Regions from separate parts of the Paenibacillus uliginis N3/975 genome, predicted to be linked through region 3. Evidence: predicted binding sites of a transcription regulator. Region 3 holds the regulator's gene; each other region holds the start of a gene.
What was found. The regulator Rex, encoded in region 3, represses fermentation and respiration genes when NADH is low (regulators of the CRP and FNR family bind a similar motif). The targets are predictions, from matches to a motif close to TTGTGAAATATTTCACAA.
Positions count from the first base shown of each region.

Region 1: a site for Rex is predicted at 2,713-2,730, ahead of nirB (nitrite reductase large subunit NirB). Genes of this name have one in related genera too.
Region 2: a site for Rex is predicted at 3,682-3,699, ahead of B9N86_RS01350 (TorD/DmsD family molecular chaperone). Genes of this name have one in related genera too.
Region 4: a site for Rex is predicted at 2,557-2,574, ahead of B9N86_RS26085 (FAD:protein FMN transferase). Genes of this name have one in related genera too.

Region 1 covers NZ_LT840184.1:3,968,456-3,974,072, reverse strand. Annotated here, with positions in the region: gene B9N86_RS18865 (sugar phosphate isomerase/epimerase family protein) at 1-228, shown strand, start outside; gene B9N86_RS18860 (ThuA domain-containing protein) at 277-1,005, shown strand; gene B9N86_RS18855 (winged helix-turn-helix transcriptional regulator) at 1,443-1,760, shown strand; gene B9N86_RS18850 (hypothetical protein) at 1,912-2,655, shown strand; gene nirB (nitrite reductase large subunit NirB) at 2,898-5,336, shown strand; gene nirD (nitrite reductase small subunit NirD) at 5,359-5,617, shown strand, end outside.
Region 2 covers NZ_LT840184.1:301,972-307,588, reverse strand. Annotated here, with positions in the region: gene B9N86_RS01355 (efflux RND transporter permease subunit) at 1-2,541, shown strand, start outside; gene B9N86_RS01350 (TorD/DmsD family molecular chaperone) at 2,731-3,435, opposite strand; gene moaA (GTP 3',8-cyclase MoaA) at 3,834-4,838, shown strand; gene B9N86_RS01340 (LysE/ArgO family amino acid transporter) at 4,980-5,597, opposite strand.
Region 3 covers NZ_LT840184.1:3,798,146-3,803,762, reverse strand. Annotated here, with positions in the region: gene dinG (ATP-dependent DNA helicase DinG) at 1-2,493, shown strand, start outside; gene B9N86_RS17935 (redox-sensing transcriptional repressor Rex) at 2,539-3,192, shown strand; gene B9N86_RS17930 (amidohydrolase) at 3,179-4,480, shown strand; gene B9N86_RS17925 (cell wall elongation regulator TseB-like domain-containing protein) at 4,509-5,027, shown strand; gene B9N86_RS17920 (hypothetical protein) at 5,271-5,617, shown strand, end outside.
Region 4 covers NZ_LT840184.1:5,597,188-5,602,804, forward strand. Annotated here, with positions in the region: gene B9N86_RS26065 (energy-coupling factor transporter ATPase) at 1-582, opposite strand, end outside; gene B9N86_RS26070 (energy-coupling factor transporter ATPase) at 567-1,460, opposite strand; gene B9N86_RS26075 (Gx transporter family protein) at 1,529-2,083, opposite strand; gene B9N86_RS26080 (NusG domain II-containing protein) at 2,058-2,456, opposite strand; gene B9N86_RS26085 (FAD:protein FMN transferase) at 2,696-3,790, shown strand; gene B9N86_RS26090 (HD-GYP domain-containing protein) at 3,915-5,411, opposite strand.

The DNA.
Region 1 (5,617 bases), 170 kb from region 3:
ACTAATATGATGGATCGTGCTTGGCAATTCCGTAGCGTAGGTTACGGTCATGATCTGAAAGAATGGGCTGATATGATGAGTGCCCTGCGTCTTGTTGGATATGATTATGTAGTAAGTATTGAGCATGAAGATGGTCTGATGTCTGTTGAGGAAGGCTTCTCGAAAGCCGTTCAAAACCTGCAGCAAGTACTGATCGAAGAACCGCTTGGTGATATGTGGTGGGTGTAAACCGCGTAGAATATGCGGATTTGTAATCAACTAGGGGGAAACAGCAACATGTTAAACGTAACCATTTGGAACGAGTTCGTTCACGAGAATATTCATGATGAGGTTAAACGGGTGTATCCGGAAGGCATCCATATGGCTTTAGCTGAAGGTCTAAACAGTCCGGAGTTTACAATTAGGACAGCAACGCTGGATCAGCCGGAGCACGGTTTAACCGATGAAGTCTTGAACTCGACCGATGTGCTGCTGTGGTGGGGTCACATGGCTCATGACCGTGTGGATGACGAGATTGTCAGCAAGGTCGTAAAACGGGTGCAGGAAGGCATGGGGTTTGTTGTGCTTCATTCCGGGCATTTCTCCAAACCGTTTAAAGCGCTGATGGGAACGAGCTGCGATTTGAAATGGCGTGAGGTGGGAGAACAAGAGATTTTATGGTCTGTCAATCCTTCACATCCAATTGCAGCAGGAGTGAACAGCCACATCATTCTTGAACAAGAAGAGATGTACGGTGAATTTTTCGATATCCCTACACCGGATGAGCTGATTTTTATCAGCAACTTTGCGGGCGGGGAAGTATTCCGGAGCGGTTGTACTTTTAAGCGCGGACAAGGAAACATTTTTTACTTCCGCCCAGGTCATGAGACATATCCGACATACTATAACCCTGAAATTTTAAAAGTCATTTCCAACGGAATCAGATGGGCAGCAGCTAATTCTTATGCAGTTAAACCTGTATTCGGAAACAGCCAGCCTGTTCGTCCGCTTGGCGCTCTTGTGTAATAAGGATTTCAAAGACGGCTGCCGACCATCGGCAGCCGTTTTTATTTAGAGATAAGAAAGAATAATCATCGGAGTAAAGTGCATCCTTATCTCGCAAGAAAAGCTACTGCTAAAATGAATTTTCAAGTCGAGGAATAAGTTGAAATATAAAACGACAAAATTAGGGTATTCATGTTTATAGGACTGTTTCACCAATGTGGACATTTTCCCTCTGTCCCATTCGGCAAATGTACTGTATAATAGAAAATTGTCCCAAGTTATTGATTTAATCTCGAAATATTGGTTCATATGACCAAGCAATAAAGCACCATTTTAAAGTTAAAACAGGTAAGTGGTTTTCAGTTCCATAAAAATATGCTAAAATTTAAATGTACTAACTTATTGTAAGTTTTATGTTTCACAGCAACTATTGTGACTCTGTAAAGAGGTGAAATGATATGGAAGTTACAAATCCCTGTTTATGCCCCCGTTTCGAGTCCGCTTTCGCCTTCCTTGGAAAGCGTTGGAACGGACTAATTATCCAGACACTGATGAGTGGTCCGAAACGGTTTAAGGATATCTCAAATTTCATTCCGTCTATGAGCGACAAAATGCTGTCCGAGCGAATGAAGGATTTGGAAAGCGAAGGCATATTAATCAGACATGTATACCCCGAAACGCCGGTTCGTATAGAGTACGAGCTGACTGAAAAGGGAAAAGCCTTGCAGCCTGTTATGGAACAGATTTCGAACTGGGCGGAACAATGGGTAAAGTAAAATGAAATAACCTCAGCGTTAGCCCTGGTGCAAGGCAGACTTGCTTTGACCAGGGTTTTTTGCTGTCGATTGAAGTGGACTTGCACTTGAACCAGTCAAATATAGTATAATTGGAAAAATAGCCCTAAAGCACTTGAGGAGGCGAGCCTTTATGAAAAATTCGGTTAAACTGCCGCACGTTCATTATGGACAAGAGGAAGCCGCCGAGCTTGAGAGGGCTTCGATAAGAGTGCAGCATATTTATGACAAGACCCAGGATCTTTTGGACCGCTATATGCCGGATTCCATGTGGACCGCAATGACTGGAATGAGCCGCAACCCGAAGGTACCCAAGCTTTGGGAGGGGGATCTGGAAAGTGGAATATTTCAAAAATGGGTCAAAAGCCCGAAGGGCTGGAAATGTATTGGATGTGAAAGATACAGACACCCTTCGGTAATTTCGGAAACACCGACACAAGCGGAGGGAGAATCATCTTTTGAAACAGGAGATGGGGATAGCCTCACATTTCACGACAAAGGGCTTCCAGACAGATTGCTGCAGATGGTGATCTGGTCACAATTTGAGGAAATTCGACTGTTCCAGCCGTTCCTTGGTGATGAGCCGTTTTTTACCGAGGAAGAGATGGAGGTCATTTCAGATTATTTTGTCCCTACTTATCTAAGTCCAGTCCCTCTGAAAGAAAGAGGGAAAGACTTCAAGACAATTCAAACAAGAATTCCTCTTTATCAGGAGCGAATATCTGCACCCTCTCTCGTGATGCAGTCAGAAGGCGCCAGCGTCTCCGGAAATTGGATGACGGGGGTTGATCTGAGCTCTAAAGGATTTTCTGGCCTCCGTCCCTATTTGAAAATTCCTAAGGGTGGCCGTACTTACATGAAAGCTTTGATCGTATAGTCACAAATAAAGGAGACAGCATTGGCTGTCTTTTTTTGTGTGCAATTGTTAAAAATGGTGTGAAAGAATTCACAATTGGAGTGAAGATAATCACAATAACAATTAAATTTTAAATGTATAATGACCTTAAAAGATCAATGAAATGGAAATGAATTTAATAAAACGATCGAATTTAAACACGAGACGGCTTGATTAAAGTGAAATCAAGAGGGTTGGATAGACCTTTTAAGGAGGAAAAGATCATGACTGGCAAGAACAAACAAAAGCTAGTGGTCATAGGTAACGGCATGGCGGGTATTAGCACGGTAGAGCAAATCATAAAATTAGGTGGCGCTTATGATATTACCGTATTCGGCAGTGAGCCGCATCCCAACTATAACCGGATCATGCTGTCTTACGTTCTGGAAGGCAGTAAAACGCTAGATGATATTGTACTGAATGATTGGAATTGGTACAAAGATAATGATATCACACTGCACACGGGAACTACGGTCACCAAGATTGACGAGGAGAACAAGGTGGTTGTAGCCGAGAATGGACTTGCAGTTCCATATGATCGCGTTATTATTGCCACAGGTTCAAATCCGTTTATATTGCCTGTGCCTGGAAGCGATAAAGAGGGTGTAGTAGGCTTCCGTGATATCGCGGATTGCAATCAGATGCTTGCGGCTGCTAAGAAGTACAAGAAAGCCGCGGTGATCGGCGGAGGTCTTCTCGGTCTTGAAGCCGCTAAGGGACTCGTTAACCTAGGTATGGATGTCACGGTTGTCCACTTGATGAATGACCTCATGGAACGCCAGCTTGATCACAATGCATCGGCTATGTTGCAAGCTGAGCTGGAGCGTCAAGGTATCAAGTTTGCCATGGGTAAGCAGACCGTAGCGTTACTGGGCGGAGATCGGGTAACTGGACTGCGATTTAATGACGGAACAGAACTGGAAGCCGGTTTTGTTGTCATGGCTGTCGGTATTAAACCGAATGTAGCCGTAGCTAAGGCGAGTGGGATTGAAGTTAATCGCGGCATTGTGGTCAATGACAATCTGCAGACTTCCATGGAGAATGTATATGCCGTTGGGGAATGTGATGAGCATCGGGGTGTATGCTATGGTCTTGTGGCTCCGTTGTTTGAGCAGGGTATGGTGCTTGCGAAGCATTTATGTGGAGTGGACACGTTGCCGTATGAAGGCTCCGTTGTATCGACCAAGCTGAAAATCAGCGGTGTGGATGTATTCTCTGCTGGTGAATTTATTGAAGGTTCGGAACATACCGTTATTGCTGCTAAAGATGAATGGAAAAAGACCTATAAGAAAATTTTGTTGAAGAACAATGTGATCGTCGGTGCGGTTTTATTCGGAGATGTAACCGAGTCGGCGGCTCTGCAAAAGCTGATCAAGCAAGAGGCGCAGATGACAGATGAGATCTATGCTACGGTCATGGGAACGGGCTGTTGCGGCGCAGGCGCCAAAAAAGGAACCTCGGTTGAAAGTATGGCAGATGAAGAAATTGTTTGCGGATGCAACGGGGTGACGAAGAAGACCATTGTGGATGCAGTAATGGTTCAGGGACTGACCACGGTGGATGAAATCAAGGCATGCACTGGAGCAACCCGCTCTTGCGGCGGATGTAAGCCAGTCGTTGAACAAATCTTGCAATATGTGCTCGGTGACGGTTTCAAAAGTGCAAGTAAACAAGGAATTTGTGGATGCACAACACACAGTCGTGACGAGATCGTAGCTGAAATCCGTGCCAAGGGACTAAGAACAATCGGTGAAGTCATGAATGTGCTGGAGTGGAGCCAGCCTGAAGGCTGCTCGAAATGTCGCCCTGCTATCAACTATTATCTTGGTATGATTTACCCGGAAACCTACGAGGATGAGAAGGAATCACGTTTCGTCAATGAGCGGATGAATGCCAATATCCAGAAAGACGGCACATATACTGTAGTTCCGCGGATGTATGGCGGAGTGACAACAGTGGAAGATTTGAAGAGAATTGCGGACGTTTCGCTTAAGTATGATGTCAAGGTCGTGAAGGTGACCGGTGGACAGCGTCTGGCTCTTATCGGAGTGAAGAAGGAGGATGTGCCGAAGGTTTGGGAAGAACTCGATATGCCTTCGGGTTATGCCTACGCCAAATCGCTTCGTACGGTTAAGACATGTGTAGGTTCGACATTTTGCCGCTTTGGTACGCAGGATTCGATGGGTATAGGAGCATTGATTGAGAAAAAATTCGAGAGACTCGATCTTCCTGCAAAATTTAAAATAGCCGTGAATGGCTGTCCACGTAACTGCGCCGAATCGTGCACGAAGGATATTGGCATCGTCGGGAATGACGGAGGCTGGGAGATATTCATTGGCGGTAACGGTGGAATCAAGGCACGCATCGCAGACGCATTTTGCAAGGTTAAAACCGACGAGGAGTTATTTGAAATATGTGGTGCGGTCATCCAATATTATCGAGAAACAGGTAAGTATTTGGAAAGAACCTCGGAATGGGTGGAACGCGTAGGTCTGGACGACATCAAGAAAACCATTCTTGAAGACCATGATCAGCGCAAGGCTTTGGTAGAAAGAATCGAGGTAGCCTTGCAGCAGGTCGAGGAACCTTGGAAGAAAGTGCTGAACGATAAACAGGTGCTAAGAGCGATGTTCCAGAGCACAAGTCCCGCAGCGGCGGAGTAAATAGAGTAAAGGAGACCAAAACATGACGATGACAGGCGAGTATATTGATGTTGGAAAAAAAGATGAGTTTATGATGCGTATTGGAAAAGTTGTGGTAATCAAGAATGAAGAGATTGCCGTTTTTCACACATCGGATGGTCGTTTGTTTGCTCTGGAGAATAAAACCCCGCACCCGAGAGGCGGACCATTGGCTGAGGGGATTGTATCTGGTCACTACCTGTATGATCCACTTTACGACTGGAGAATTGACTTGGAAAGCGGTGAAGTGCAAGAGCCCGATA
Region 2 (5,617 bases), 3.0 Mb from region 3:
GCTACCGGAGCCGGATCACCTGCCGCTGGGGGGACACCGGCTGCTGGAGCCGGATCACCTGCCGCTGGGGGGACACCGGCTGCTGGAGCCGGATCACCTGCCGCTGGGGGGACACCGGCTGCTGGAGCGGATGGTGGTGCAAATGCCGGTTCTGCTGGGCAAAATGCAGGTCAACCACCCGCTGCAGGTCAGCAAGCGCCTGGCACTTCTCCGCAAGCAGGAACGCCTAATGGACTCGATTCCTTCGGTATCCCTACCGTGAAGTTAGGTGAAATTGCCGATATTGAAGTCATCGGTAAAGCGGAGTCCATCTCCCGGACGAACGGCAAAGAATCCATCGGTGTTCAAGTCGTTAAAGCAAACGACGCAAATACGGTGGATGTTGTTAACAGCGTCAAGGACAAGGCAGAAGAACTTAAGGAACTATATCCGGGCATGGACCTGACGATCATGCTGGATCAAGGCAAGCCGATCGAGGATTCCGTTCATACCATGCTCTTTAAAGCCTTATACGGAGCGCTGTTCGCCGTGATCATCATTATGATCTTCCTGCGCAACATCCGTTCCACCATCATCTCGATCATCTCGATACCTTTATCACTGCTCATTGCCGTGCTCTGTCTGCAGCAAATGGACATTACTCTGAACATGATGTCCCTCGGTGCCATGACGGTTGCAATCGGCCGGGTAGTCGATGACTCTATCGTCGTTATCGAGAATATATATCGGCGATTGTCGCTCTCGAGCGAGAAGTTGAAAGGTCGTGAACTCATTGGCGCGGCTACCCGCGAAATGTTTACGCCTATCCTGTCATCGACGATTGTTACGATCGCGGTGTTCCTGCCGCTCGTACTTGTCAGCGGCATGGTTGGAGAACTGTTCATTCCTTTTGCCATGACGATGGTGTTCGCCCTACTCGCTTCTCTCGTTGTAGCGGTCACTCTCGTGCCTGCAATGGCGCACTCCATGTTCCGCAAAGGACTTAAGAACAAGCATAATCATGATGAAAAACCAGGCGCCCTTGCCCGCGGATATCAATCCGTACTGAGATGGTCCCTGAACCATAAACTGATCACTTTCGGAATTGCCATTGTTCTTCTGGTTGGCAGCTTGTTCCTGACCAAGTTCGTTGGTGTCAGCTTCCTGCCGGAGCAGGAGGACAAATATGCGATGGTTACCTACTCTCCTCAGCCAGGCGATCGTCTGGAAGATGTGGAGCAGCGTGCATTGAAAGCCGAGAAATACATTCTCGGTCAAGATGGAGTCCAAAGCATGCAATATTCCATCGGCGGCAGCAACCCACTCGGTATGGGTTCAGCCAATTCGGGATTGTTCTATGTCATGTATGATCCAGATACGAAAAACTTTGAGGATGTAAAGAAAGATCTGGTGGAAGGACTGGAGAAACAAGTTCCGGAAGGCCAATGGTCCAGTATGGACATGGGTGGCTTTGGTGGAAGCCAGCTTACCGTCAATGTCTTTGGTGATACACTGGAGCAGATCAAGCCTGTAGCTGAAGACATTTTGGAACTGGCTAAGAAAGACACCGCCAACTTTGAAAATGCAAAAACCAGCCTGTCTAAAGCCTATGAACAGTACACACTGGTAGCCGATCAGGAGAAACTCAGCTCGCTCGGCCTGACTGCCGGACAACTGGCTATGAAGCTCAGCCCGGTTCGTGAGCGTCCGGTATTGACTGAAGTGAAAATCGACAATAAATCATATAAAGTGTATATCGAAGCTGACAGTCAAACATATAAGAGTATCGAGGATATTCAAAACGAAACCATCACTTCGCCGCTCGGAATGGAGATTCCGATCAAAGATGTCGCAAAAGTGGAAAAAGGTACATCACCTGACTCTATTATGCGTATCGACGGCAAGATGGTCGTTACCGTTAATGCTGATATGATTACAAACGACGTAGGTACTGCTTCCACTAACCTGCAAGCAAAAGTGGACGAGATGAAACTCCCTGAGGGTGTATCTGTTAGCTTCGGCGGAGTTACAGAACAGATCAATGACACCTTCGGACAGCTGGGGCTCGCTATGCTGGCAGCCATCGCCATCGTGTACTTCGTTCTCGTTGTCACCTTCGGTGGTGCGCTCGCACCGTTTGCGATTCTGTTCTCGCTTCCGTTCATTGTCATCGGTGTGATTATCGCCCTGCTCATTACGGGTGTAACGCTGGACGTATCCGCACTGATGGGTGTACTCATGCTGATCGGTATCGTTGTGACAAATGCTATCGTATTGATCGACCGTGTTATTCACAAGGAACGTGATGGCTTGTCTACTCGCGAAGCGCTGCTTGAAGCCGGAGCGACACGCCTTCGTCCGATTCTGATGACCGCACTCGCCACGATTGGCGCTCTGCTCCCGCTTGTGTTCGGATGGGAGAGCAGTGCAGGCATCATTTCCCGCGGACTCGGCATTACCGTTATCGGCGGCTTGATCAGCTCAACGCTGCTTACGCTGGTCGTCGTACCTATTGTGTATGAATTCCTGATGAAGTTCCGCAAAAAGCGGATCGAAGATTAAATCAAGCACTTAACGTAACGCTTAAAGAATTACATTCCATAGAGGGGCTACCTCCAAAGGTCTGAACTAGACTGCGGAGGCTACCCCTTTTTGGTGTTTATATAGCGTTGCTTCTACACCCCACACACAAAAAAGGCATGCTCTCCATCTGGAAAGCATGCCCTTATATACCTTGATCGCTATTCTCTGTTACACCAACACGACTTCACGGACCGGCTCATCTGCAGCCAGACAAGACTGCTTCCAGGTGCGGAGCATTGACAAATCATATTCAAGGAACTCTTCTAGTAAACGTGAAACCGCCAAGTAAAGCGGGCTTATCGTAGAAGCATTCAGCTCTCTGCACATCGCTGGAGTCCAGGTGAGTAGATGCTCTTCCAGAAATTTTTTCTGTATATCTATCAGACGCAGCATGCTGTCCTCGCAGTATGCACTGTTCAGCATGCGATCATGCAGTATGGTCATAAATTCAAGCTCGATCGCAATATGATCGTCAGGCTCTCCGCTGACTTTCTTAAAGGCGGTTCCAGCTGAAGCGTAAAAGTCAGATAGATCCTGTGCACGGCACGAATAAGGAGAATAACGGGATTCTGCAAGCGGCCGCTGCTTCGAGTGCTGCAGCAATCTGCGGTACTCTGCGCCTTCCCGTTCGCAAATTCGTACGAGTTCCTCCGGTGAACGACCGCTCAAGTACTGCATGAGCTCGCGTCCTCCGCGGGTCAGCTCCGCCGCTTTACCAATTCCGCTGCTGCGGCTCCAATGTGCAACTAAAGACAGTGTAGGCCAGTGGCCCAAAAATTCAGTGAGTAGCTGATAAATCGTCCCTCGATTTTCCAACCACCTGTGACAGACGTCAGGTACCTCCAATGTTCGAACAGATGATGATATCGTCATATCGAACCTCCTAATGGTGATCTCTTTGTTGGATGTTGATATCTTTCACATTATATCTTAAAAGATTCTAGGATGGGGTAATTTTATGAAAAATGATTTCCGAAAGTTTCGGAAAATTTCGGAAATCATTTTGAAAACACGCTTACCATCCTTACTTGGATGGTTCAGCTATTCTATGAGCGGCACACTTTTCAGGGGAGAAGCATGTGCCTGTAAGCTCAGTATAATGAACTTTGTAAACGTTTTCTGTGATACAATTCACACGCTCCGGCTTTTACAACAAATTTAACTGTTCAAAATTCAATATTTTTTAACCTCCCTTCCATTGACTCCCGCTACAGCAATCGCTACAATGTGACCATGCCAAGCTGGAAAGGGGATTCCGATAGATGAAACCGATGATTGAACCTTTGACGGACTCCTTTGGGCGGATACATGACTATATCCGAATATCCGTAACGGACCGCTGTAATCTGCGATGTGTGTACTGCATGCCAGAAGAAGGCATGGTGTTTCAGCCGCATGACGAGATTATGAGCTATGAAGAGATTGCTTCCGTTCTGCGGGTACTCGCACCTATGGGCGTATCCAAAGTACGGTTAACCGGCGGTGAACCACTCGTCCGTAAAGATCTGGAGTCATTGGTTGCCATGATTTCAGATATAGAAGGAATTCAAGATATTTCACTTACGACGAACGGGCTTTTGTTATCTTCCAAAGCCCGTCTTTTGAAAGAAGCAGGACTTACCCGGATTAATATCAGCCTTGATTCGCTGCACAAAGAACGCTATGCCAAGATTACCCGGGGTGGAGATGTACGGAAGGTGCTTGAGGGCATCGAAGCTGCATATGAGGTCGGGCTTGATCCAATCAAGCTGAACATGGTACTTATGAAAGGCTTTAATGAGGATGAGATACGGGATTTTGTAGCGATGACGATTCACCGTCCGCTGCACGTTCGCTTTATAGAATATATGCCGATCGGGCAGGCTTCAGAGGAATGGCGAAAAACATACATTCCGCTTAGCCATGTGACGGATGTATGCCACGAAGCCGGCTGGACCATTCAAGATGACCAGGGACCTGCGGGCAACGGCCCCTCCCGTAATATGAAAATACAGGGTGCTGCAGGCACTTTTGGACTCATCCATCCGGTAAGTGACCATTTTTGCGACTCCTGCAACAGGCTGCGTCTGACGGCTGACGGACATATTAAAGCGTGTCTGTACTGGTCGGATGAATACAATGTCCGCCGTGTTGCTCACGATCCTGAAGCCACGGCTTCCTTGTTCCGTAAAGCACTCGGCAGCAAACCGCAAAACCACGAGATGGCCCTGGCTCTTGAAAAAAAAGCTCAAAGCCATACCCCGACCAACCGGCGTATGTCGCAAATCGGCGGGTAAAACAAAAGAAGCTCCGCAGCTGCGGAGCTTCTTTTGTTTAGAGATAAAAAACTACAGAGGAAACTGCATCCTTATCTCTCAAGAAAAATTACCATTAAATGCTCTCTATCTTCTTTAAAGATACGTCGATAGACGTTTTCGCTATGTAAGTATACCGAACAATTGCAGCGCCATATAGAGAGCCAGCAGCCAAATGATCAAGGCCGAGACGGTATTCAGCACCGCAATGCTCCGGCCCGTCGTATCTACTCTGCCCAGCGTCCGACCTGCCAATGCCAAACCTAGAAACCACAGCCACGAAACGATTGCCGCAGTCAATGCGAATATCCATTTGGTCATACCTTCGTAAGCAAGTGAGCTCGTCCCGATTACGCCAATGGTATCCAATATCGCATGCGGATTCAGAAGGGAAACCGACGCTGCATAAAGTACCTGCTTGCGGGCAGACAGCGGAGCGGATTGTCCGCCTCCTCCGCCTTTGGATCTCCAAATACTGAATCCCATGTAGAGCAGAAACAGAACCCCCACGGCGTATATCGTCGTTTCGAGCCAAGCAAACTTCAAAATAACGAGTGAAACTCCCCCTACTGCCGCGAAGATCAACAGTGTATCGCATACCGATGCTGTTAGAACAGCAGGTAATGCACGAATAAAGCGCGAGTTTACCGCTCCCTGATTAAAAATGAATACATTTTGCACACCTAGCGGCAGAATCAGCCCGAAAGCCAGCAGCACCGCATGGAGAATCGCTTCGATCAATTGCTCTCTCCCCTTTTAAC
Region 3 (5,617 bases):
TCACTGACATCGTATCAGCTGGGGATGGTGTCGTCCTATTTCGGCCTGGAGCATGACCGCCCACACCAAGCGGACAGCGATGCGCTTGCTACCGCCTATGCGCTGCTGAAATGTCTGGAAGAGCTTGATCAACTTCCGCTGCTTACGATACAGCGTTTGAGCGATCTTTTTGCGGTTGAGGACAGTGATTTGAGTTGGTTCTTCGATGGAATGCGGGCTGATAAGGAAAATCAGGCGATTCAGGATCCGGACAACTACACGTATTTTCGTCAATTTGCTCTGGCGATCGAGGACTGGACCGATATGACACCTGCACGAGATGAAGAAGAGGTTAATCCGCTAGCCGAGCTATCCTTTGAACAGTATATGAGCCAGGTACGTAATAATTTACGTGAGACACTTCCTCAATATGAAAGTCGGGATGCCCAGGACATTATGTTCGAAGAGGTCATGAATGCACTAGAGGATGACAAGCATCTCCTGATTGAGGCTGGGACCGGTACAGGGAAATCACTTGGATATTTGCTTCCTTCCATATACCAAAGTGTGAAACAGGAACAGAAGGTAATGGTCAGCACGCATACAATCAACCTTCAGGAACAGCTTCGTGAACGGGATATCCCGCTACTCACTAAGGTAGTCCCGTTTCCATTTAAGGCCGCCGTCTTCAAAGGGAGACAGCATTATTTGTGTTTGAGAAAATTTGAACATAAAATAAATAGAAGAGATTTCAACACACCTAAAGAGGATATCATCATTGCAGCCCAAATGATCATATGGCTGACACAGACAGAAACCGGGGATGATGAGGAACTGAACCTTGGTGGACGCGGTGGGGACTTCTGGGAAACGGTATCTAGCGATTCCGATTCTTGCTTGGGACGGGCTTGCCCATGGTTCCGAAAGTGTTTCTACCACCGTGCGAAGCATGAAGCGGGTATTGCGGATGTGGTTATTACGAACCATTCCAAATTGTTTACCGATGTAAAAGCGAATCATCAGCTGTTGCCGTCGTATGAGCGGTTGGTCATTGATGAGGCTCATCACTTGGAAGATGTGGCGGGGAAGCATCTCGGGCTCCATATGAAGTATTTTACGGTGGTACACACCCTTACACGTCTCTACAAGGACAGCCGCAATGGACAGTTGCCAGCACTCCGTCAACTGCTTCAAACGTCGGCGCACGAAAAGGCGGGGGAATGGACGGTAGTCATTGACCGGCTATACCCTGATCTAATTACTGTCAAGGAGAGCTGGGATCGGCTCAGTGACCTTCTGTTCGGACTTCTTCCTGAACGCGGAGATGCTTCTGCGGGGGATGCAGGACAATTTACGCTCCGACTGTCACCATCCAAGAAGCCAAAAGACTGGGAAAGTTTGACGGAGTTAGAGAATCAGATTCACGTCACCTTGGGAGATGTCGTTCGCAAAGGAGACATGCTAACATCTGAGGTTCGGGAAGAACTGAATGATTATGGAGCAGACAGTTTGATTACGGATATTAACGGCCTCTTTAAGGACTTGGCTGCGCACCGGGAGAATCTGAAATTTTTCATGACTCTGAACGATGAAGGCGTGGTTTACTGGATGGAGGCGAACGGTAATTTTCGCAGTAAATCGCTGCAGATGTTTGCCGTGCCAGTTGATGTGAGCGGGCAGTTGAAAGAGCTGTTCTTCGATAAAAAAAGAAGTATCATTCTCACTTCTGCAACTCTATCTATAGATAAATCGTTTCAGTATATGATCGATAATCTTGGGCTGCAGGATGCTTCAGATCAGGGGCAGCTGAATACCGTGCAGCTTCCGTCACCGTTTAATTACCGTGAGCAAGCACTGTTATTAATTCCAAGGGATTTCCCAAGCGTTAAGGGGACCATGGGAGATCAGAACTTTGTGAGTACACTCGTTCAATCACTTGCAGATGCCGCTAAGGCAACTCATGGACGAATGCTGGTACTGTTTACCTCGTACCGTATGCTGCGCCAGGTGTATGATCCGCTCAAGGAAGTTCTGTCATCCAGTGATATATCCGTACTCGGACAAGGGATGGATGGATCAAGCCGAACCAAGCTGATTCGAAGGTTTCAGGACAGCAGCGCATCGGTGCTGCTTGGGACAAGCTCATTCTGGGAAGGGGTCGATATTCCGGGAGAGGCGCTGACATGCCTGGCTATCGTAAGGCTACCGTTTCAACCGCCCAACCATCCCCTTGTCGAAGCGAAGAGCGAGTTACTGCAGCAGCAGAAGAAAAATCCGTTCATGAAACTATCCGTACCTCAAGCGGTTATTCGCTTTAAGCAGGGTTTCGGGCGTCTTGTGCGAACAGCTCAAGACAAGGGTATTGTGATTGTTTATGATACCCGTGTGATTGAATCTTATTACGGAAAATACTTTTTATATTCACTGCCTGGCCCGAAAATGGAACATATGCGGACAGAGCAGATGGTTCCCCGCATTGCGGAATGGCTTCACGGGGACGAGGCGATACAATAAGAATTTAAGTTATTTATTTTGAGTTTATCATTAGGGGGAGCATGCATGAAATCGGATAAAATTTCGGAGGCCGTGGTTCGCAGACTGCCCGTATATTTACGCTATCTGAACGAACTTCATCTTCGTGAGGTTGCAACGGTGTCCTCACAGGAGCTTGGACAGAAGCTCGACCTAAATCCGGCGCAAATCCGCAAGGATCTTGCCTATTTTGGAGATTTTGGCAGAAAAGGGATAGGTTATGACGTCTCTTATTTGATCGAGAAAATCCGTCATATTCTTAAACTGGACCAGCAGATTAATGTAGTGCTTGTGGGTGCTGGTAATCTTGGACACGCCCTTTCCAATTACAACGCTTTTTTGAAAGATAATATGAAGATTGTAGCTATATTCGATGCATATACTCCCAAAGTCGGCACTAAAATCAACAATTTAGTCGTTCAATCGATGGAAGAATTGACGGCGACTATTAAGGAGTTCGGAATCCGGATCGGGATTATTACCGTTCCTGATGTCGAAGCACAAGATGTGGCGGATAAACTGATCTCATCCGGTATTGAAGCGATTCTGAATTTTGCGCCAACGATCTTGAAAGCTCCTCCGCACATCCGGATTCATACAGCTGACTTCACGACGGATTTGCAGAGTCTGGCTTATTATTTGGATAACGGAAAGGAAGATGCCGATCATGACGAAGCGTAAATGGATGATTAAAAACGGAACCTTTGCTGTACTTCAGAACGAAAAGCCGGTTCTGCGCGGATATATGGTCATCGAAGACGATCTCATTACCTATATCGGTGAAGAACAACCGAAGGTTGAGGAAAATATGGAGATTATCGACGGCACACATCTGTTTTTCATGCCTGGTCTTATGAATACGCATGGTCATACGGCTATGTCGCTTCTTCGTGGATACGGGGATGATCTGGCACTTCAGGTATGGCTGCAGGAGAAAATGTGGCCGATGGAAGCGAAGTTTACAGCTGATGATGTATATTGGGGTACCTCGTTGTCTGTGATCGAAATGCTGAAAGGCGGCACGACGACCTTCCTCGATATGTATGATCATATGGATCAGGTAGCAGCCGTGACTGAGCAGTCCGGTATGCGGGGGGTACTTACTCGCGGTGTAATCGGTTTGTGTCCTCCAGATGTTCAGAATCACAAGCTGAAGGAGGCTACAGCATTTGCGAAGGACTGGCACGGTAAAGCTGATGGACGTATCACAACGATGATTTCGCCTCATGCGCCTTACACATGTCCTCCGGATTACATCGAAAAGTTTGTGCAGACTGCTTACGATCTGGATTTGCCAATTCACACCCATATGTCAGAAACAGTAACTGAAGTCGAACAGAATGTTCGGGATTACGGGTTGCGGCCAGTAGCTCATCTTCAAAAACTTGGCGTCTTCTCACGCCCGGCGCTTGTTGCGCATGCAGTTCATTTAACGGATGAAGAGATTGAGATTTTGGCGACTCATAAGGTAGCGGTATCCCACAATCCGGGAAGCAACCTGAAGCTGGCAAGCGGTGTCGCCCGGGTACCGGAACTGCTTAAAGCAGGAGTTACCGTATCACTGGGTACGGATGGTCCTGCGAGCAACAACAATTTGGATATGTTTGAGGAAATGAGACTCGCTGCTCTTATTCATAAGGGTGTCAGTGGCGATCCAACAGCAGTCCCTGCTGTTGAATCACTTCGTATGGGAACAGAATATGGAGCGAAATCATTATTCTTAGACGGTGTTGGGACGCTGGCTCCCGGAATGAAAGCGGACTTTATCGCGTTAAATACCGATCAGGCACATTTTCTGCCACATACGGACTTTATCTCGCATGCGGTTTATTCAGCGAGTGCCAAGGACGTGGAGCATGTGTGGGTAGATGGTAAGCAGGTCGTCAAAAACGGAATTTGCCTTACATTGGATGAAGAAAAGATTCGCCGTGAAGCCCAAAGTGCGTTCGAGCGGCTGTTGACCCTTTAGGGAATAACAAGGGAGCGAGGAACGCAGATTGAAGAAAAAAACGAAGTGGATACTTCTCAGCATTTCCGGTTTTCTGCTCATATTGCTGTTTATTCAGATTTATTATTCAAATGTAATGTCTGGTAAATGGTCGGAAGAGAACGCGGCTATCAAGGCTGCTCAGCAATATGGCGGTTTGATGAAGAAAGACAAAACTTATAAATCGGTATGGGATAAAGAGAGCATTTACTGGGTCGTTACCGGTAAGGATACGGAAAACCAGGATATCATCGTATGGGTGAAGTTTACGGAAGAGAATAAACCACTGGATGGAGCCGAAGCTGTACACAGCGAACCTCTGAGCGGTGGTATATCGGAAGCTCAAATGCGTAATCAGATCAAGAGTGACCTGCCTGGTTCGGTAATCGAAAGACTTGTTCTAGGTATGTATGAAGGAGAATACGCATGGCATCTGTTATACCATCTAAACAATGAGACGAAATACCGGTTTTATCGGTTTCAGGATGGAAGTCAGATCGGTGAAGACATTATTCTACCCAATCAATAACAAAATTTAACACTCCATCAATAGGCGGAGTGTTAAATGACAAGATTATGTGTAAGCGTTTACAAAAAATCTTGATAAAATAGTTTTAAATATTTTCACAGACTCGAATGAAAAAAGTATATAAGATGTGATATACTCATATTTGTATTAACGAGGCGGATTCGTGTGTATAGATATATGTATTATTGATGTATCAAACGTGATACATCAATAATATACATCATATAACAAGGAGGAAATACATTGAAACTACGCATTGTTCCTGTCGTTCTGACGGTTGTTATATCGGCATCGGTGCTTTTTGGCGGTTGGTTTCTGTATCGGCAAATGGCTCTTCAGAATCCACTGGCCAATGTGGTATCACAGTATGATGGAGTGAACAACTCTCAAATAGATATTAAACAGGATACAGTCACTTTGAAACTTGATTTAGAACCAGAAACGAATTTACGGGGTCTGGTCGAACATATAAACAAGGAAGGTAAGTCGGTTGTCGGTAAACGTACATTGAAGCTTGAGGTGGAAGATCACTCGTCCGAGCGACTGAACCAATGGTGGGATGAGGCTATGTTATCAGTAGCCGAAGCGAT
Region 4 (5,617 bases), 1.8 Mb from region 3:
TTCACGACATAGGGTCTGCAGCATCCCAATCAGTTCCATCCTGCTGACGGGGTCCAGTGTAGCCGTCGGTTCGTCCAGAACGAGAATGTCCGGCTCCATGGCAAGCACTGAGGCGATGGCGGCCTTTCGCATCTGCCCGCCGCTCAGCTGAAACGGGCTGCGCTGCAGCAGGGCCGGATCCAGACCCATTTTAACAAATGCCTGCAGTGCCTTCTGTTTAGCTTCCTCCTGACTTGCACCGAAATTCATCGGCCCGAAACAAATATCCTTTTCCACCGTTTCCTCGAACATCTGCTGCTCCGGGAACTGAAACACCAATCCGACACGTCGTCGGAGCTCTCGCATTTTAGGTGCCTTCTCCCCTGCTGCAATCATGACATCGAGCACAGATACTGTGCCAGCTGTCGGTTTGATAATACCGTTGAACAGCTGAAGCAGCGTGGATTTACCTGATCCAGTCGTTCCGGCCACGCCAATGAATTCTCCTGAACCAATTCCGAGATCGATATGACGAAGTGCAGCGCTGGCCCAAGGGGTACGGGCATCATAATCGAAGCACACCTTCTCTAATTGAATGACCATAAGAAATCCATCAGCTCCTGTTCATCACCGGATTGTCCTTTTGCAACTCCCCGAGACTCCAATTCCTGTACAAGCTTCCGAGCAAAAGGCGCTTCCAGTCTGCACAGCAACATTAGCTCCCTATCCTCAAACAGGTCATCAGGTGACACATCTGCAATAACAGCACCGTCCCGCAGAGCAAGCACCCTTTCAGAGGCCATAATTTCATCCGCGTCATGCGTAATGGACACAATGGTATACCGCCCCTCCCGGTGCATATCCCTAAGGATATGGGTCAAGTCGCGCCTTGCCTGTTCATCCAGCATGGAGGAGGCTTCGTCCAGCACCAATATTTCTGGCTCCATGGCAAGCACTGAGGCTAACGCAACCCGCTGCTTCTGTCCACCGGACAGCTCGGAGGGATGTCTTTTAAGCAGATGGCTAACGCCAAATCGTTCAGCATACCGGTCGATCTGCTCTCTCATCTGCCGCCTCGGCATACACATGCCCTCAAGTCCAAAGGCAATATCCTCCTCCACCGTGCTGCCAACAAATTGATTGTCCGGATTCTGAAATACCATCCCTACCTTACGGCGGATTGCGATCAGGTTATCTGGTACAAGCTCCAAGCCCGCTGTCTCTATAAGACCTTCATTAGGCGCCAACAGTCCGTTAAACAGTCTGGCAAGCGTAGATTTCCCACTCCCATTACTCCCCACAACAGTCACCCACTGTCCTTGGGGAACCGTAAAGCTGACAGAGCGGATGTTGTTCGACTGCCCGTTATACGAAAAGCTAACCTCCTTAAGGGTTAGTGCTGGGGGCTGATGCTGTTCTCCAGACGCGCACTTTTCCGATTCATGCGACTTAGGCCTGTTATATAATCCCGCTCTGTTCATAGCAAGTTCCTCCCTTCTGCCGTCCTCTCAGCTGAAATCTGCCTGTTTACGGTCTCCCGTGCAACCTCTTAATCTGTAAAACCAGCAAACAATGACAGCTTGGAAAGCGATGGCACCAAATATCTTACGGCAATACCGATAAGGACACCGGTCACAATACCGGTCAGCAGAAGCGCTGGCAAATAGTAAAAGATCGAAGAGGTTTTGAAAATAATCGAAGCAGCCGTCAGCTGACCGATATTGTGCGCTACCCCGCCGGCAATGCTGATTCCGATCAGACTGAGTCTTTTTCCGCTAATTTTAAGCAGGCCATACATGACAACAAAACTGAATAGCGCGCCGAACAAACTGAACAAAAAGCTGGAAAAGGTTCCGAAGATCATCGCGGTCAGAACCGTCTTTAGAACGATTAACGTCATCGCGTCTCTTCCCCGCAAAAAAAACAAGCAGGTCAGCACCATAATGTTAGCCAGCCCCAGCTTTGCGCCCGGTACTGACAGGTTCACCGGAATAAGGGATTCCACAATGCTTAGCACAACAGCAACTGCTGCAAAAATGGCAATAATGACCGTCTTTTTAAGCAGCATGGCAGATTCGTTAATTGACAACGGCGTCGACTTCATCCTGACTCTCTCCTCCCGAGGCACCCTCTACCTCAACCAATACTTTATGAGGCAAGCAGACGATGCTTTGATTTTTCTTGTCAACGAATCCGAAGCTGAGGCACACTTCATCCGGGCAGTCCGCCTCAATCATTTCGATCCCGTAATCATATACCTTAAGAATATTCACACCATGATCCGTCTTAATTTCAATAATCTGTTCTTCTTCCGTCAATTCCACAGTCTTAAACAATTGACCATCCACCGTAATGGTTGCCGTTAATGGATTATTGTGATTTTTTTCACTATCTTTTCCGTCCAACCATCTCGGAACAAGAAATATCAGTGCTGCTGCCAGCACAACTGAGATCAGTACCAAGTCTCCGCGTTTCATAAGCATCTTCCTTATTTTTTGATTATATAAATCTTAGACGTCCTCATTATACCTACTCCCCACCTATCCTTCAATGAAGGAAACACCCAATCCGGCCAGTTTGAGAATGATTTCACAAAATCATCACTAAATCCAAAATTTTATTCAAAAATTTAAATAAATTATGAGAAGTCTCACATCCCCCCTCTGACGGGCTCTGCTATAATCCAGTCGAAACCTGGTGGAAAAGAGGAATCCTCATGAAAATAATTAAGCGCTCATCACTGCTTCTGCTTCTGTCCGCCCTGCTTATCATTGGAGGCTGCATGAACTCCGGCGCGGCTCCTGCAGATCTCAATGAAAAGACGCCCGACTCCGGCCAGAAGACGGAAATAACCGATCCAATCAAGAAGTCTTACTATATTTTTGATACCATTGTGCAAGTAAAGGTGTATGACAGCCGGATCACGGACCGTCATTTTAATGAAATCGAAGAACTACTTAAAACGATCGACGCTGAAATGAGCCGCACGAATGACAAGAGTGAGCTGGCCAAGGTGAACGATAATGCCGGGATCAAACCTGTGCAAGTGTCCGACCAAACCTTCAATGTTGTTCAAAAAGCATATGACTACACTAAGCAAACGGAAGGCCGCTTCAATCTGGCGATTGGCCCTCTCGTCACGCTGTGGAATATCGGAAATGAAGGCGCGCATGTTCCTGATCAGTCTAAAATTGATGAACTTATACCGCATAGTCAATATAACCAGGTTGAACTGAACCCGGACACCCGTGAAGTATACTTGAAAGAAAAGGGCATGGAAATGGACCTTGGCGGCATTGCCAAAGGTTATTCGGCTGACGTCATTGCCAAATATTTGACCGACAACGGCTTCAAGAGCGCCATCATTGATCTGGGCGGTAACGTGCTTGCCTTGGGACAAAAGCCGGGCGGCCACAAATGGACCATCGGTATTCAGGATCCTGACCTTTCTCGGGGCAATCCGATCGGCAACCTAAAGGTGGAGAACCAGACTATCGTCACATCGGGCGTATACGAGCGCTTTTTCGAGGAAGATGGAAAAGTGTACCACCATATTCTGGATTCGGATACAGGATATCCTGTCGACAACAATCTGAACAGTGTCACGATTCTGACAGACAGCTCCATCGATGCGGACGCGCTGTCCACCTCGATCTTCTCCATGGGATTAGAAAAGGGACTCGAATTCGCGGAGCAACTGGATAAGGCAGAGGCCTTATTTATAACCAAGGATAAAAAAGTGTACATTACGTCAGGTATGGCTGAGGTTCTGGCTATGACCAACGACAGCTACACGTTAATGAACGAATAGCACAAAAGAGAGCAGGACATCTCTTCCTTTCGGGAAAGGTGCCCTGCTCTTCTTATGTTTGTGGTTATTCCCGCTAACTCATTCGGCACAGAGCACCGAGTCTACCAACTGGTCTGCAGCCGTGTTAAGCAGTTTCCTGCTGGGCCCTCATATATTTCACGAACATGCCCGCAAAATCGGGATCCCACTGTGTTCCCTGGCCTTCTTCCAGAATATTCAGAGCCTCGATGGATCTCATCCCACTGCGGTAAGGCCGATCAGAGGTCATCGCGTCATATGCGTCCGCAACCGCAATAATCCGCCCGAACAGCGGGATATCACAGCCCTTCAAGCCGTCAGGATAACCTTTTCCGTCATAGCGCTCATGATGGGAACGTACCCCTTCCAGATATGGAGCCATCGCATCAGCTGGCTCGATCTGCCGTAGGATGTTCTCCCCCTGCTCCGGATGGGCTTTCACCTGAGAAAACTCTTCCTCTGTCAATCTTCCCTCTTTCAACAGAACATTATCCCGGACTCCGATTTTCCCAATGTCATGAAGCAGCGCAGTCTTATGCAGGAGGTCGATCTCACTTTCATTCAGTCCTGCCAGTTCACCAAGAAGAACCGAGTATTCCGCCACACGTAATGAGTGTCCTGCCGTATAAGGGTCACGTGCATCCAGTGCAGCAGCCAGAGCCGCAAAATAACTGTCTAGTAGCTTCCGGTTCCGTTCTTCTCTCACCTGCAACCCCCGAACCATCATATTAAATCCAGCGATCAGTGTGGAAAATTCATCTGAATACAGATTCGAAGTCTGAATCAGACGCCCTTCCTTAACCTCATTCATTGCCCGGTATAACTGACGAATGGGACGATGCACATCTTGTGTCAACAGAAGTGCGCCAATATAGGCGAAAGTTACTCCAATCAACAGAATGACACCAGCCCAGCCCCAATATTGCTGGGAAATGATCTTGTCAAACTCCTCAAGTCGGATCTGGGCTGCCAGACTGAATAAAAAGAGCGGAAAAGTTCCGATCAGCATCGTGCTGAGCAGGAACTTCGTACGAATGGCAGTAAACACATGTCCCTCCAGCGAAAAGTCAACGCCAAACCGGAACAGCGCCTGTCGGCGGAGCTCTTTTACCACAGGACGAATGGCAGCTACGGTAAGGAAAAATTCGATCATCGCATGACAGCTTGCAATGAGCACCGCACCTAGTGAAGCCAGCCAAATATAGAAAGACGGTATGCTGAGCAGCCCACGATTCAGCATCCAAATCGTAATCAAGATCGCCGGCACAGACAGGCCGAACAAATGTGGACCATATATACGGTACACCGCCTGCTTCGGCATACGGTGTACCTGAAGGTAGGCAGCCTCCAGAGTTGCCAGATCTGCATTTGAAGTATGCAAGGTTTGCCGGATCAATCGCATATGCCTCAAAAATACAAAGATTTCTACAGTAATCATAATGAGAAACGAGATTCCAATAATGCTCAACAGACGCATACCTTCAATGTAAGAAATTTCAAATGTGGTTATGAGCAGCACGCCGCCTACTACGAGTACAGCAATAAGGGAACCGATAACATAATTACGGATAAGCTGATTTAAGAAGGACCTGTATAGTTGCATGAAATGCCTACTTTCGTCGCAATTAGTCATATTATATTTGTTTATGCACCGTTGACTGGAATTATACTTCAATCCATTAGGAATAAATTACCTATGTATAGAATATCGTTGGAATCGACAAAAAAATCAAGATCTTTGCTAAAGTGTATCAAGTGTGATATAATCATAAATTGTTAGGCGAAGTTTAACCCCGTAAGTTCCTCGCA